One region of the Nocardia sp. NBC_01329 genome, then DNA from elsewhere that is predicted to be linked to it. Evidence: riboswitches for the same ligand, from Rfam matches in the RefSeq annotation. Region 1 holds a riboswitch; each other region holds the start of a gene.
The links. A riboswitch is a leader RNA that binds a small molecule or an ion and turns the genes downstream of it on or off. The one in region 1 is predicted to bind cobalamin.
Positions count from the first base shown of each region.

Region 2: linked by a shared signal. The riboswitch ahead of OG405_RS15305 (FecCD family ABC transporter permease) and the one ahead of OG405_RS24070 (CbtB domain-containing protein) in region 1 are both predicted to bind cobalamin.
Region 3: linked by a shared signal. The riboswitch ahead of metE (5-methyltetrahydropteroyltriglutamate--homocysteine S-methyltransferase) and the one ahead of OG405_RS24070 (CbtB domain-containing protein) in region 1 are both predicted to bind cobalamin.
Region 4: linked by a shared signal. The riboswitch ahead of OG405_RS08450 (short-chain fatty acyl-CoA regulator family protein) and the one ahead of OG405_RS24070 (CbtB domain-containing protein) in region 1 are both predicted to bind cobalamin.

Region 1 covers NZ_CP108381.1:5,294,157-5,297,645, forward strand. Annotated here, with positions in the region: gene OG405_RS24055 (A/G-specific adenine glycosylase) at 1-389, shown strand, start outside; gene OG405_RS24060 (alpha/beta fold hydrolase) at 400-1,158, opposite strand; gene mhuD (mycobilin-forming heme oxygenase MhuD) at 1,686-2,000, shown strand; cobalamin riboswitch at 2,071-2,219, shown strand; gene OG405_RS24070 (CbtB domain-containing protein) at 2,256-2,450, shown strand; gene OG405_RS24075 (CbtA family protein) at 2,441-3,235, shown strand; gene OG405_RS24080 (hypothetical protein) at 3,271-3,489, shown strand, end outside.
Region 2 covers NZ_CP108381.1:3,408,117-3,411,605, reverse strand. Annotated here, with positions in the region: gene OG405_RS15310 (ABC transporter ATP-binding protein) at 1-441, opposite strand, end outside; gene OG405_RS15305 (FecCD family ABC transporter permease) at 441-1,493, opposite strand; cobalamin riboswitch at 1,603-1,814, opposite strand; gene OG405_RS15300 (hypothetical protein) at 1,866-2,231, shown strand; gene OG405_RS15295 (MFS transporter) at 2,539-3,489, opposite strand, start outside.
Region 3 covers NZ_CP108381.1:977,741-981,229, forward strand. Annotated here, with positions in the region: gene metE (5-methyltetrahydropteroyltriglutamate--homocysteine S-methyltransferase) at 1-1,294, opposite strand, end outside; cobalamin riboswitch at 1,444-1,647, opposite strand; gene OG405_RS04590 (pyruvate carboxylase) at 1,957-3,489, shown strand, end outside.
Region 4 covers NZ_CP108381.1:1,803,470-1,806,958, reverse strand. Annotated here, with positions in the region: gene OG405_RS08450 (short-chain fatty acyl-CoA regulator family protein) at 190-1,614, opposite strand; cobalamin riboswitch at 1,802-2,037, opposite strand; cobalamin riboswitch at 2,307-2,521, shown strand; gene OG405_RS08445 (FecCD family ABC transporter permease) at 2,629-3,489, shown strand, end outside.

The DNA of each region.
Region 1 (3,489 bases):
TGCGGGAGACCGAGGCGCTGTTGCCGGGACGGGTCGATCGGGCGGCGGTGTTCTCGGCAGCGCTGATGGAACTCGGCGCGACGGTGTGCACCGCGCGGACCCCGGATTGCACGCGCTGTCCACTGCCGCGCTGTGCGTGGGTCGCCGCGGGCCGGCCGGTCACCGAATCGACGCGCCGCACGCAGAAGTACGAGGGCACGGACCGGCAGGCACGCGGGCGGCTCCTCGACGTACTGCGGGCCGCGCCCGCACCGGTGGAACGTGTCCGGCTGGACCTCGCCTGGACTCGGGACCCCGGCCAGCGCGACCGCGCGCTGGATTCACTGCTGGTCGACGGGTTGATCGAACAGACCGACGACGGACGGTTCGCGCTGGCAGGCGAGGGCTGAGGACGGCCGCTCATCTCTCGACGGCGGTCCGCCGGGGCCGGGCGAGGAAACGCTCGACCTCGACCCGGTAGCGCGCCGGCTGATCGTCGTGCACCAAATGCCCGGCCTCGGGTATCAAGACGTGCTCGGCAGCGGGATGCAGTTCGGCCATCCGGCGCATCTGGCCCGCCGGGGTGATCGTGTATTCGCCCTCGAGCAGCAGGGTGGGCACGGTGAGCCGCCCCCATTCCGGCCAGAACGAGCGGGTGCCCCATTCCTCCGAGATAGCCCGGAAAGTGGCCACCTCCCCGTGTAACCGATAGCCGTCCGCGCCGCGCTCGAACGAATTCAGGAAGTAGCGTCCCGCGACCGGCCCGAAATGCGCCAGCAGCGCTTCCTCGTCGGGGAAGGGCTGCGGCCACGCTTCGACCATCGCGGCCCAGTGCGCGGCCGTACGCCCGGTGAAATCGGCGGCCATATCCTCGACCACCAGCGCGCGCACCCGGCTCGGATACGTGGCCGCGAAAACCCATCCGTGCAGGCCGCCCATCGAATGGCCGATCACGGTCATCGGCTCGGCGATACCCGAGGTGGCTTCGGCGAGATCGGCGACGAACGCGTCGGTGGCGAGTTCGTCCGGAGCAGGCCGCCCGTGGCCGGCGGCGTCGAAAGTGAACACCCGGCCGTGGTCACGCAGCCATACGACCTGGTCCTGCCAGGTCCGGGCACTGCCCATCAGTCCGTGCAGCAGCAGTATCGGGGCCCCGGCCCCACCTTCGTCGTGCAACACCGGGCCGAGTTTATTCACAACCCTCCACAGGCCGGCACAGCGACAACCACCGCGCGCCCCGGTCCGGGTTCGTCGCTGCGCCCAGATCGCCCGTGGCTCTGCCCGATTACCACCTCCATAGTCGAGTCCCCGGGTTCTGGAGCGGCGTCGGCCCTGACGCGCCTCAACGCTTCATCGCCCGAGACGTCTACCACGCCCTGACCAACCAACCCACACCACCAGATTGAAATCTATAGGCGCATCAGAGCGAACGAGCGCAGCGACCGAGCGCGTGCAGCAGGCCGTACAACGATCGGCGACTGTAGAGCACCGACAATGCCGTGAACCTCTCCAGGCCGGTCGAAGCGCACTCCTGCACCTTCGCCTACTCCGGACGGTCACCATTCGTGGTCGGGGCCCGCCCCGGTTCTGGAGCGACAGAGCGATGGAGCGCAGCGACTGAGCGCCGGAGTGAAGAACCGGGGTCACGAGGGCCCCGACCGCCCCGCCGAAGGCGGGGCAAATAAACACAGCCCTAAGCTCGGGGCATGGCTGTTGTGAAGATCAATGCGATCGAGATCCCCGAGGGCGCGGGTCCGGAGCTGGAGAAGCGGTTCGCCCACCGCGCGCACGCGGTCGAGAACTCCCCCGGGTTCCTCGGCTTCCAGTTGTTGCGGCCCACCGCCGGGGAGAACCGGTACTTCGTCGTCACCCAGTGGGATTCCGAGGAGTCCTTCGCGGCGTGGCGCGACGGCCCGGCCAAGGAGGCACACGCCGGGCAGCAGAACAAACCTGTCGCCACCGGCGCCTCACTGCTGGAATTCGAGGTAGTGCTCGATGTAGCGGGTAAACCCGCCTCCTGATCCTGCCGGACCCACCTGGCCACGCCACCGAACACAGTGGCGTGGCCAGTGCTTATGCCCGGGCATATTGACGACCGGTCGCTGCTGGTGTCAAGGTTCGAGGTGAAAGCGGAGGTGACGCGGTAATCCGGTGAGAACCCGGAGCGGTCGCGCCACTGTGATGTCCACGCCGTCATCGGGTGGGCAGAGCCAGACACCGGCACCTGCGCAGAACTCGCGAACCGGACGCGATCATCCGGATGAGGAGGATCGATCATGGCCATAGCCCATGTCCCGAGCAGGGCCGCCGACACATCGGCGACAGTGCTCGTCACCGTCGGAGTCGTCCTGCTGGCGTTGTTGACGCTGTATCTGGTCGGGTTCGACCAAGGTGCCGTATCGCGCAGCGGAATGTTCGTGCACGAGCTCATGCACGACGGTCGCCATCTGCTGGGTGTTCCATGCCATTGAGCGGATCCTTCGGTGCTCTGTTGCTCCGTGGTCTGCTCGCCGGTCTGATCGCCGGTCTCCTCGCGGGGGTCGTCGGCAATTTCGTCGGTGAACCCGCGGTCGACGCTGCCATCGCCATCGAGGAGGCGGCGGCTCCCCCCGCGGAGCATTCCCACGATTCCGGCGTCGCGCACGAAGTGAGCACCGAACATACGCATGGGGACGAGGCCGTGGTGAGCAGGCCCTGGCAGAGGTTCGGGCAGTTCCTCGCGAGCGCTCTGGCGGGTATGGCGTTCGGCGTGATCGTCGCGACCGCGGCGCATTACGTCCGGCGGTTCAGCTCGTTGTCCGGCGGGCGGCTCGTGTTGGGACTCGGCCTGGCCGGGTGGGTCGCGGTGGTCGCGGTGCCGTTCTTCAAGTACCCGGCGAACCCACCGGCGGTGGGCGATCCGGAGACGATCAACGACCGAACCCTGCTGTGGGTGGCCGCGGTGGTGCTGGGTCTGGTGGCCGTCGCGGTCGGTGGTTACCTCTGGAAAGCGCTGCGGGCGCAGCCGGAATCCTTCCGGCTGATCGCCGCGGTGGCGGGTTTCGGACTCGTCGTCACAGTCGGTTACGTACTACTGCCCGGGGTGAACGAAGTGGGCGCCGATTTCCCCGCGACGTTGTTGTGGGAGTTCCGGGCCGCCTCGCTGGCGGTATCCACCACGTTGTGGGTGAGTATCGGACTCGCTTTCGCCGCACTCACCGAATGGAGCACTCGCCGTAGTACGGCGGTACCGGAGGTCGCTGCTACGCCCGGGTGATCCCGGCCGTAGCTGCGGCCGGGCAGGGTCGGTGTATGAACGACACCGCACTCGTTTACCGGGACAACACAATCGCCGCACGGCCCGCGGCCGTCACCACAGCCTTCGTCGCGCTCATGGCGGCCGTCGGCTGGGGTGTCGCCGAAACTGTCGTACACAGCGTGGGCCTGTTGACCGACAACGCGGCCGATATCGGCTCACTCGCGGGCAACTGGCTGTTCAGGAGCGTGGTCTATGGGGTGGTGCTCGCTGTC
Region 2 (3,489 bases), 1.9 Mb from region 1:
GACTCGTTGGCGTTCACCGCCGGAGAGCGATAGGAAGCCGCGCGTCGCGAGCTGACCGATATCGGCTGATTCCATCGCCGCGGAGCAGATCTCCCGGTCGCGTCGCTGTGTGCCGCGCAGCAGTGCGGTATGTGGCAGGCGTCCGGTGGCCACGACCTCGGCGGCGGTGAAATCGAACGGGGTGTTCGTATCCTGGGTCAGCGCCGCTACCTGACGGGCGTTCTCCCGCATGCTGATCGCCGAGATATTCGTCCCGTCGACCAGGACTCGTCCCGTCGCCGGTGACAGCGCCCGGTAGAGGCAGCGCAACAGGGTGGACTTACCGCTGCCGTTCGGGCCCACGACGCCGATGAACTGTCCCGGTTCGGCAGCCAGGGTCACCGACTCGAGGACCCTCGTGCCGTCGAACTCGACCGTGACGCTTTCGTAGTCGACGCGCATCAGCCGTGCTCCACCAGTGCGCCGCGGCGTCGCATCAACAGCACGAATACGGGGACTCCCACCGCCGCGGTGATGGCGCCAAGGGGTAATTCCTGCGGTGGGATGAGTGTCCGTGCCAACAGGTCCGCGGTCACCAGGAATACCGCGCCCAGCAGCGGTGTCACGATGGTGAGTCGCCGATGGTCGGCGCCCACCAGCAGCCTGGCGATATGGGGAACCACGAGTCCGACGAAGCCGATTGCCCCGCATATCGCGACGAAGCATCCGGTCATCGCGGCGGAGGCGACGAACAGGAACAGCCGGAAGCGGGAGGCGTTCATCCCGAGTGCGGCGCCGACCTCGTCGCCCATCGACAGTGCGTTGAGGTGTCGTGCATACACGGCGATGACCGTCAGTCCGGTCGCGGCCACGGCGGCGACCAGGGGAACCATCTGCCAGGTCGCTCCGGCCAAGCTCCCGAGCAGCCAGAACATCACCGAGCGGGCGGCATCTCCGTGCGGGGCGAGGAATACCAGCACCGTCGTCGCTGCGGAGAAGCCGTAGCCGATGGCGGTGCCGGTGAGGACCAGCCGCAGCGGTACCAGCCCGGCGGCCGACCGCGCCATCAGGTACACGAGCAGCGTGGCGCCGAGTGCCCCGGCGAAGGCCGCGGTGGAGAGTGCGTAGATGCCGAGCGCGCCGAAGGCTCCGAAGAGTACGACCGCGGTGGCGCCCACCGATGCTCCTGAGGAGATTCCGAGAACGTAGGGGTCGGCGAGCGCGTTTCGCACCATGGCCTGTACCAGCAGCCCGACCCCGCCGAGACCGGCCCCGACGAGCGCCGCCAACAACACCCGGGGCAGCCGGGAGTCGACGACGATCCGATAGTTCGCCACATCGCCGGCCGTCACGGTGCCGCCGGTGAGTTCGGCCCACAGGAACCACACGGTGTCACGCCAGGGGATATGTGCCGCGCCCAGTGCCAGCGCGAGGACGGAGACCACCGCAAGCGCCGCGATCAGGACAGGTACCAGCACGGCGACCGACAGCCGCCGCCTCTTGACAGTTCTCATCGGACCGGCGCTACCTTGCCGTCCCGCTCTGGGGTGCGCGAACGCATGCACGCGCCGCGCAGCTCATATCTGGTCAACCGCTCCCTCGGAGTCGACAGGGGACCGCGCCGTCGGCTCGGTCACGCGGGCAGGTCTTCGGGCTCGTGGACACGATGCCGGACGGCGTCACCTACTGACGGTCGCTTCCCGGGTTGTGCGCCCAGTGCTCATGACCGCGGTCGTTTCCACATACCGCTGCGGGGCAGCTCCGGATTCCCACCGGATTCCCTCTTACGAACCGCCCGTCACGGACGGGCGGTAACCAGCGCGCCGTCACCCTAGCAGCCGCTGGGGCCGTTCATCCTGCTGGCGGTCACCGGTCTGGTCTGGACGGTGGGTGCGTTCGTATTCCTGGCGCGGCGGATGCTGCCCGATTTCTGGTTCGAACGTGGTGTCGCCGATGTCGGTCAGGCGATGGGTGTGACTTCCACGGGTCTGATTCTGCTGCGGGTGGTCGACCCGGATCTGAAAACCCCTGCGTATCAGGCTTTCGGCTATAAGCAGCTGATCATGGAGCCGTTCTTCGGTGGTGGACTGGTGACTGCGGGCGTTATTCCGATCATCGCCAACTTCGGCGTCGGCTGGTTGCTCGCCGGGACGGTCGCGCTGTTCGTGGGCGCACTCGCCGCCGGCCTGTTGTACTTCGGTCGCCGCCCTATCGCCACTTCTACGTCGGAGCCGGCCACCGTCTCACCGTGACATTCGCGGTAGCGGCATGTCCCGGCGCCCGAAACAGGCGCCGGGACATAGTGCTTCGGGGTTTTCCCGGCCTCGTCGGTCCGTGTGTTCAGCAACTCGACGAAGCCCGGCCGGGTAGCCGTCGGCCGCGTGAGACCTCGACGTAGTTGCCGGTTCAATATGTCGACGTGCCACAGCGCGCCGTCGTCGCCTGACCCGGCACGCCGGCCATAAAGCCGGCTTCTGGCAGGCTGTACCTACGTAGCTGCTCGACGCGGTCGACGTGCCTTCCGGTGGCGTGGCGCACATGATGAAGCGGCCGGTTTCATCAGCGGGAGGTGGGGGGTTTGATCGTGCGGATGACAACGAGTGCGATCAGGAAGGCGAGTGCGGTGAAGCCGGTTCCTGCGGCGAATGCGGTGGCGATCCCGTGTGCCTGGACGTCGGGTGGCAGGTCGTTGCCCTCGGCACCGCCCATGTCACGAATCGCTGTGCCGAATGCTGTCACCAGTACGGCGAACCCGAGTGCGCCGCCGCCGATCCACTGCATGGTCTGTAGTGCTCCGGATGCGGCGCCCGTGTCCTGTGGTGCGACCCCGGACAGGATGGTGATCGTCAGCGGGACGGTGGTGAGGCCCACTCCGATACCGGCCAACAGTAGGGGGCCGAGCACCGCTGTCAGGTAGCCGCTGTCGGTGTGGAGTTGGGTGAGCCAGAGCATCGCTGCGGTCGCCAGGGCGGCGCCCGCGACCATTACCACCTTGGTGCCGAAACGCTGCACCAATCGTGGCACGGCATACACGGTCGCGAAGACTGCGACTGTCAGTGGCAGGAATGCGAGTCCGGTGCGCACCGGACTGTAGCCGCGGATGTCCCGCAGGAACTGCGTCATGAAATAGATGATGTCGAACAGGGTGGTCGGCACCAGTAGCATGTTGATATAGGCGCCGGCCCGGTTGCGGTCGGTGAACAACCGCAGCGGCAGGATCGGTTGTGCCGCGCGCGACTCGTTGACTACGAACACAGCGACCAACACCGCACCGGTGGCGCAGAATCCGATCGTTTGCGAGTCGGACCAGCCGTGGGCGGAGGCGCGGATGAATCCGTAGACCACAGCGCCGATGCCTGTGGTGCCCAGGAGAGCGCCGGGCATGTCGAAGCGGCCGGGACGGCGTTCGGTCTCATCGATGAACAGCAGTGCGAGTACGGCTATGGCCAATCCGATGGGTACGTTGATGAAGAACACCCATCGCCAGTTCGCGTAGTGGGTGAGGATGCC
Region 3 (3,489 bases), 2.1 Mb from region 1:
TGGGCAGGGCGGGGAGCCGCAGCCGATCCTGTTGCAGGGACCGGCGCTGTTCGGCGGGCGCCCGCCGAACAGCATCCGGGCCCAGTGCCGCCAGCCGCGCGCGTACCTGCGCGTTGCCGATCCGCGGATCGTCTCGGCGGCTCGCCGCGGCGGCGCGAGCAGCCGCCAGTTCCGCTGCGACGGCCTCGGTCCCGGAATTCAGACCACTGGCCAGCACCCGCACCTCGGCGGTCTTCTCGGCACCGAAGGCGAGCCAGGAACGCAGCGCGTCGTCGAGCCGGGCCTCCACCGCCAGCGAGTAGGGGACGTGCAGCAGTGAGCACGAGGTGGAGACCGCCAGAGACCGCACACTGCCCAGCAGTGCGGCCAGTGTCGACAGCGCGGCGTCCAGATCGGTGCGCCACACGTTGCGGCCGTCGACCACACCCGCGACGAGCAGTTTGTGTGCCAGTGCGGGAATCGCCGCGACCGCGGCGATATCGGCACCCGCGACCAGATCGACCGCGATACCTTCGATATCGGTCCCGGCCAGAGCATCCAGCGCCGGCCCCGGATGGCCGAAGTAGGTGGCGACCAGGATGGCCGGGCGGTTCTCCGATTCCGTCAGTTCCGTGTAGACGTGACGCAGTGTCGCTATCTCGGCCTCGGTGAGATCGGTGACCAGAGCGGGCTCGTCGAGCTGCACCCACTTCGCCCCCGCTTCGGCCAGCAGCCGCAGCAGCTCCCGGTACAGCGGGATCAGTTCCCCGACGCGGTCCAGGGCCGCCCCGCCGGTGGCCTTGGCGAGTTTCAGGAAGGTGACCGGCCCGATGACCACGGGCCGTGCCGCGACGCCCGATTCGATCGCCTCCGCCACCTGCTCCAGCAGATCGCCGGGATGCAGAGTGAAGGTCGTCTCCGGACCGAGTTCGGGGACCAGATAGTGGTAGTTCGTATCGAACCACTTGGTCATCTCCAGCGGTTCCACCGATTCGTTGCCGCGGGCGGCCGCGAAATAGCGGTCCAGCGGATTCTCGATATCGGCCACCCGGGTCGGCAGGGCGCCCAGTAGGGCGGCCGTATCGAGCATCTGGTCGTAGTAGGAGAAGGTGCCGACGGGGATCGAATCCAGGCCGGCGGCAGCCAGCTCGGCGTACTGATCGCGGCGCAATGCGCGCCCGGTCTCGTGCAGCTGCGCCGCGTCGATGCGCCCGTTCCAGTAGGACTCGATCGCGCGTTTGAGCTCCCGGCGCGGGCCCACCCGGGGAAGTCCGAGAACCGTTGCGGTGAACGGGCTCTGCGAAATAACAGTCACGGTGTTCTCCAGTGCTGAAGTTCGACGGCCATCGCCGTTCACGGACGCACGGCACCGATGAGACCCCGGACGACCCGGCCGCAAGGGCAGGTCGAAATGTCAGCACTGGTGGCGGCGCCTGATCCACGAGGCGGTGGCCACCGGATACGGCGTACCCGGTACAACCGGCAGGTCTTCGGACTCGCGGGCACCGGCCGTTACGGCCGACCTACTGGCCGTCGCTTCCCAGGCTGTACGGCCCAGTGCTGATGACGGCGGTCGTTCCTGCTCACCGCTGCGGGACAGTTCCGGATTCCCACCGGATTCCCTCTCACCCGCGTATTGCGGGCTTCGGCGCCGGGGGCGGACGTTCGGGGCTCCTCGTCGTCCGGCCGGCGGACCAGCTGCGTGGACCACAATAACGTGGACGCGCCGAGCTGCCCAGGGCGGTCCGGACGGTGCCCGGTCGCATTCGGCTTCGCATACCTTCGCAAGATCGGCCGAGCGCCCTGGACTGGCGGGATATCGCGGCGGCGGAGGATACGTACAGGCCTGGGTCGTTGTCGGTGAGATATGACGGTGCTATGAACAAGACTTCGCAGCGTTGCCATACGCGCTTGTGAAGATCCTGCCAAGTGGACTTCGCTGTCGATCCTGGATGCGGCGCCGGGTACGTTGGTTCAATGTTCTCGAAAGTCTTGGTTGCCAACCGCGGCGAAATCGCCATCCGAGCCTTCCGCGCGGCATACGAGCTCGGTGTCGGGACGGTTGCCGTCTTCCCGCACGAAGACCGCAATTCGGTCCACCGCCTGAAGGCCGACGAGGCATACGAGATCGGGGAGGAAGGCCATCCGGTCCGCGCCTACCTCTCGGTCGAGGCGATCATCGAGGCCGCCGAGACAGCGGGTGCCGACGCGATCTACCCGGGGTACGGGTTCCTGTCGGAGAATCCGGATCTGGCCGCGGCATGCGCGCGGGAGGGGATCACCTTCATCGGCCCCTCCGCCGAAGTCCTCGAACTGGCCGGTAACAAGGCGCGCGCGATCGCCGCGGCGAAGGCGGCCGGGCTGCCGGTGCTGAATTCGAGCGCGCCCTCGGCCGATCTGGCGGAGCTGCTCGCGGCGTCGGAGTCCATGGAGTTCCCGATATTCGTGAAGGCCGTCGCCGGTGGCGGCGGGCGCGGAATGCGCCGGGTCGCCGAGCGGTCCGGACTGCGGGAGGCGATCGAGGCGGCTTCGCGCGAGGCGGAGTCGGCATTCGGCGATCCGACGGTGTTCCTGGAGCAGGCTGTGGTCAATCCGCGCCATATCGAGGTGCAGATCCTGGCCGATACCCAGGGCAATGTCATGCATCTGTTCGAGCGCGACTGTTCGCTGCAACGGCGGCATCAGAAGGTGATCGAGCTGGCCCCGGCGCCGAACCTGGACCCGGAACTGCGGGACCGGATCTGCGCGGACGCGGTGGCCTTCGCCCGGCAGATCGGGTACAGCTGCGCGGGCACCGTGGAATTCCTGCTCGACGAGCGCGGCAACCACGTGTTCATCGAGATGAACCCGCGGATCCAGGTGGAACATACGGTGACCGAGGAGATCACCGATGTGGACCTGGTGCAGTCCCAGTTGCGGATCGCGGCCGGCGAGAGTCTGGCGGATCTGGGGTTGAGCCAGGACAAGGTCACCATCCGGGGCGCGGCCCTGCAGTGCCGGATCACCACCGAGGATCCGGCGAACGGTTTCCGTCCCGATACCGGCCGCATCACCGCGTACCGCACCCCCGGCGGCGCCGGGATCCGGCTCGACGGTGGCGCCAATCTCGGCGCCGAGATCGGGGCCTACTTCGATTCCATGCTGGTCAAACTCACCTGCCGGGGCCGGGAATTCCCGGCCGCGGTGGCCCGTGCGCGGCGTGCGCTGATGGAGTTCCGTATCCGCGGCGTCACCACCAATATCCCGTTCCTGCTCGCTGTCCTCGACGACGAGGATTTCACCGCGGGCCGGATCACCACGTCGTTCATCGACGAACGGCCGGAACTGCTGGCTACGCGTGAGCCGGCCGACCGCGGCACCAAGATCCTGAACTACCTCGCCGATGTGACCGTGAACAAACCGCACGGTGCTCGGCCGACCGCGGTGTATCCGCACGACAAACTGCCCGCGATCGATCTGTCGGTGCCGCCGCCGGACGGTTCGCGGCAGAGGTTGCTGACGCTGGGCCCC
Region 4 (3,489 bases), 2.9 Mb from region 1:
CGTCGCAAAGAGCGAATTTTGTGGAGACTGACCTGCAAAGTTGCGGAATCTGTGGAGGCAGTGCCGGGACAGTATCGGAATCGGCGCGCGAGCGGACGCGCGTTCTCGATGTCACCCCGGATTCCTTCTCCGACGGAGGCGATCGCACGGGGACGACAGACACTGACTCGCTCGCCCGGTATCCGCCGGTCAGTCGGTCGATGCGGGTGCGTACGGGGTATTCGCCGGGCGGTTCTCATCGGCGGCAAGCGGACGTCCGATCTGGGGGAAGGCGCGCTGCGCGCACGCGGTGCGTTCGCAGACCCGGCACCCTGCGCCGATAGGAACAGCCGCGGCCGCATCGTGGATCGGAAGGCCGTGAGAATAGACAAGTTTATCGGCGAAGGCGAGGTCACATCCGAGACCGACAGCGAAATCCCGCGAAGGAGACAGATATCCGGGATTGCTCTCTCCGGTGGTGCGCGCCGACCACAGATAAGTACGTCCGTCGGGCATCTCCGCGATCTGCGTGCGAATCCGGCCCGGAGTGGCGAAAGCATCGTGCACCACCCACAGCGGACAACTGCCACCCGTACGGGAGAAATGGAAAGCAGTGGCGGACTGCCGTTTCGAGATATTGCCCGCACGATCTGTACGGACGAAGAAGAACGGCACACCGCGCTGCCCGCGCCGCTGCAGCGTCGACAGACGATGACACACTGTTTCGAAACCTACCTCGAATTGCGCGGCGAGCAAGTCGATGTCGTAACGCAACGCCTCCGCCGCGCCGAGAAACAGCCCGTACGGCAGAACGAGCGCGCCCGCGAAGTAATTGGCCAGCCCGATACGCAGCAGCCGCCGCGACTCCGCCGGCAGCGCCTCGGTCTCGGCGAGCAGAGCCTCGATCACCTCGGCCTGACTGAGGAACGCCAACTGAGTCGCCAACTGAAACGCGCGCTGCCCGGCGGTGAGGCGCCGCGCGAGCGTGAGCCTGCGCGCTCCCGGATCGTAGATCCTCTTGGGCCCGGGCCGCACCGGATCCTCCGACCGGATTCGCACCCCCACCCCGTGCTCGTCGCGCAGTAGTCGCGCCAGCTGCAGATCCAGACCGCCGATACTCAACCCGCTCGCGGCGAAGAGATCCTCGGCGGCGGCGTCGAGTGCGGGGATATGGTTGCGCCGGTCGTAGAAATAGTCGCGGACATCTTCATACGGCATCGCGGTGCGCAGATCCGGCATCGGACCGTCGAGCCCAGCAGTGAACTGCTCGAGCTGCCCGTTGGCCGCGCGCAGACGCCGGTGCTGCCTGATCAGCAACCGCGCCGCCGACGGCACTCGCGAAAGCAAATCATCCAGCTCGCTGCCGCTCACCGAAGCAGATTCGGGGTCCTCGGTGAACACCTCATGCAGATCTGCCAGCAACCGAGCATCGGTCTCCGGCGCGAAGAACCCCACCTCCAAGTCGAATGTCGATGTCAGACGCATCAGCACCGGCACCGTTAGCGGGCGCTGATCGTTCTCCAGCTGATTGACATAGCTCAGCGACAACCCGAGCGCCTTGGCCAGACCGGATTGCGACAGGCTCCGCTGCTCACGCAAGGCACGAAGTCGGCCACCGGCATACATCTTCTCCACAGCCAGGTTCCTTTCCGAGATCGGCACTCGCTCGCCCACGCGAAACCGCAACCGTCCTGTCCGCACCGGCCGTGCGGAGGCCGGCGATGGCCGGTGACCTCGAAGCATCAGCACGGACCTGAGCCGCAACCCGCATGCGGGAAATCGGCGTACCGCCCGATCCACGAGGCGACGACCGCCGGACACGTCGTGTCCGGCACAACCGGCAGGTCTTCGGACTCATGGGCACCGACCTCGATCGGTCGACTCGGGATCGGAAACACTCCCCGAGCTGGTACTACCACGCCATCGCTTCCCAGGACACAACCCAGTGCATGTGACGGCGGTCGCTCCCACTCACCGCTGCGGGACAGTTCCGGATTCCCACCGGATTCCCTCTCACCATCCGCTCGAAATCACCCGACCTCGAGTGGAAGGCTTCGACATCTCGCGCCATCACTGAAGCGCAAGACGAACCAGCTGCGCTCGCCAGAATATCCCTGCTGCGAAACACCGACCCAACAGGGCCGCAGCGCCACAACGCGCCAGGACCGGGTCGGCGCCCGGAAGCTACCGGAGCTCACCGGCATCCGGTGCCGCCGCAGAGTCCGACACCGCTTACCCGGCCCTGCCTCGAAGCAGCGAGGTGTTCTCGATGAGTCGCACGACCGAGGCCGGTGATCGAGAACACCGGCCTCCCTCGTGGGCTCGAATGCTAGTGTGACCAGGCGCTGGTTGCCGCTCGTCCCCGGACGGGCGGCTCGCAAGAGGGAATCCGGTGAGAATCCGGAGCTGCCCCGCAGCGGTATGTGGAAACGACCGCGGTCATCAGCACTGGGCGCCCGGCCCGGGAAGCGACCGCCAGTAGGCGACGCCTTCCAGCGTCATGTCCACGAGTCCGAAGACCTGCCCGCGTGGTCGCGCCGACGGCGCGGTCTTCGGTCGACTCCGAGGGAGCGGTTGACGAGATATGGGTCGTAAGGCGCTCTCCTCTGCGCACATCTGTTTCGAGACAGTGCGGGTAGAGCTGGATCGATGAGAACTGTCGAGAGGCGCCGACCGGCGGTCGCCGTGCTCGCCGCCGGTTTGATCGCGGCGCTCGCGTTGGTCTCCGTGCTGGCATTGGCGCTGGGTGCGGCGCACATTCCCTGGCGTGACACGGTCTGGTTCCTATGGGCCGAACTCACCGGCGCGACGGTGGTCGCCGGCGATATCGCCGACTATCGGATCGTCGTCGATTCGCGTCTGCCTCGCGTGTTGCTGGCGGCTCTGGTCGGGGGCGGTCTCGGCGGAGTCGGGTTGCTGGTGCAGGCGATGGTTCGTAACGCTCTCGCCGACCCTTATGTCCTCGGTATCTCCTCCGGTGCGTCGGTGGGCGCCACCGCAGTCGTACTCTTCGGGGCCTTCGGCGCGTTGGGGATCTACGCATTGTCGACGGCGGCCTTCGCCGGGGCGCTGGGCGCGACTGTGCTGGTCTATCTGATGGCGCGCTCGGCCGCCGGGCTGGTACCGCTGCGACTGGTGCTCACCGGTACCGCCATCGGCTACGGGTTCTCCGCCGCGACGACGGTGCTGGTGTTCATGGCCCCGCACGGCGATGCCGCCCGTTCAGTGATGTTCTGGCTGCTCGGAAGCCTGGCGGGGGCCACCTGGCAGATGGTGCCCCTCGTCGCCGCGGTCACCGTGATCGGACTGGTGGTGATCGCCGTGTACGCGCGACACCTCAACGCGCTGTCGATGGGAGACGAGGTCGGCGCCGCACTGGGGATGAACGCTGCCAGGTTCCGGCTGTCCCTGTTCGTGGTCTCCGCCGCGATGACAGGCTGTTTCGTCGCGGTATGCGGGGCGATCGGCTTCGTCGGACTGGTGGTTCCCCATATCGCCAGACTGCTGGTG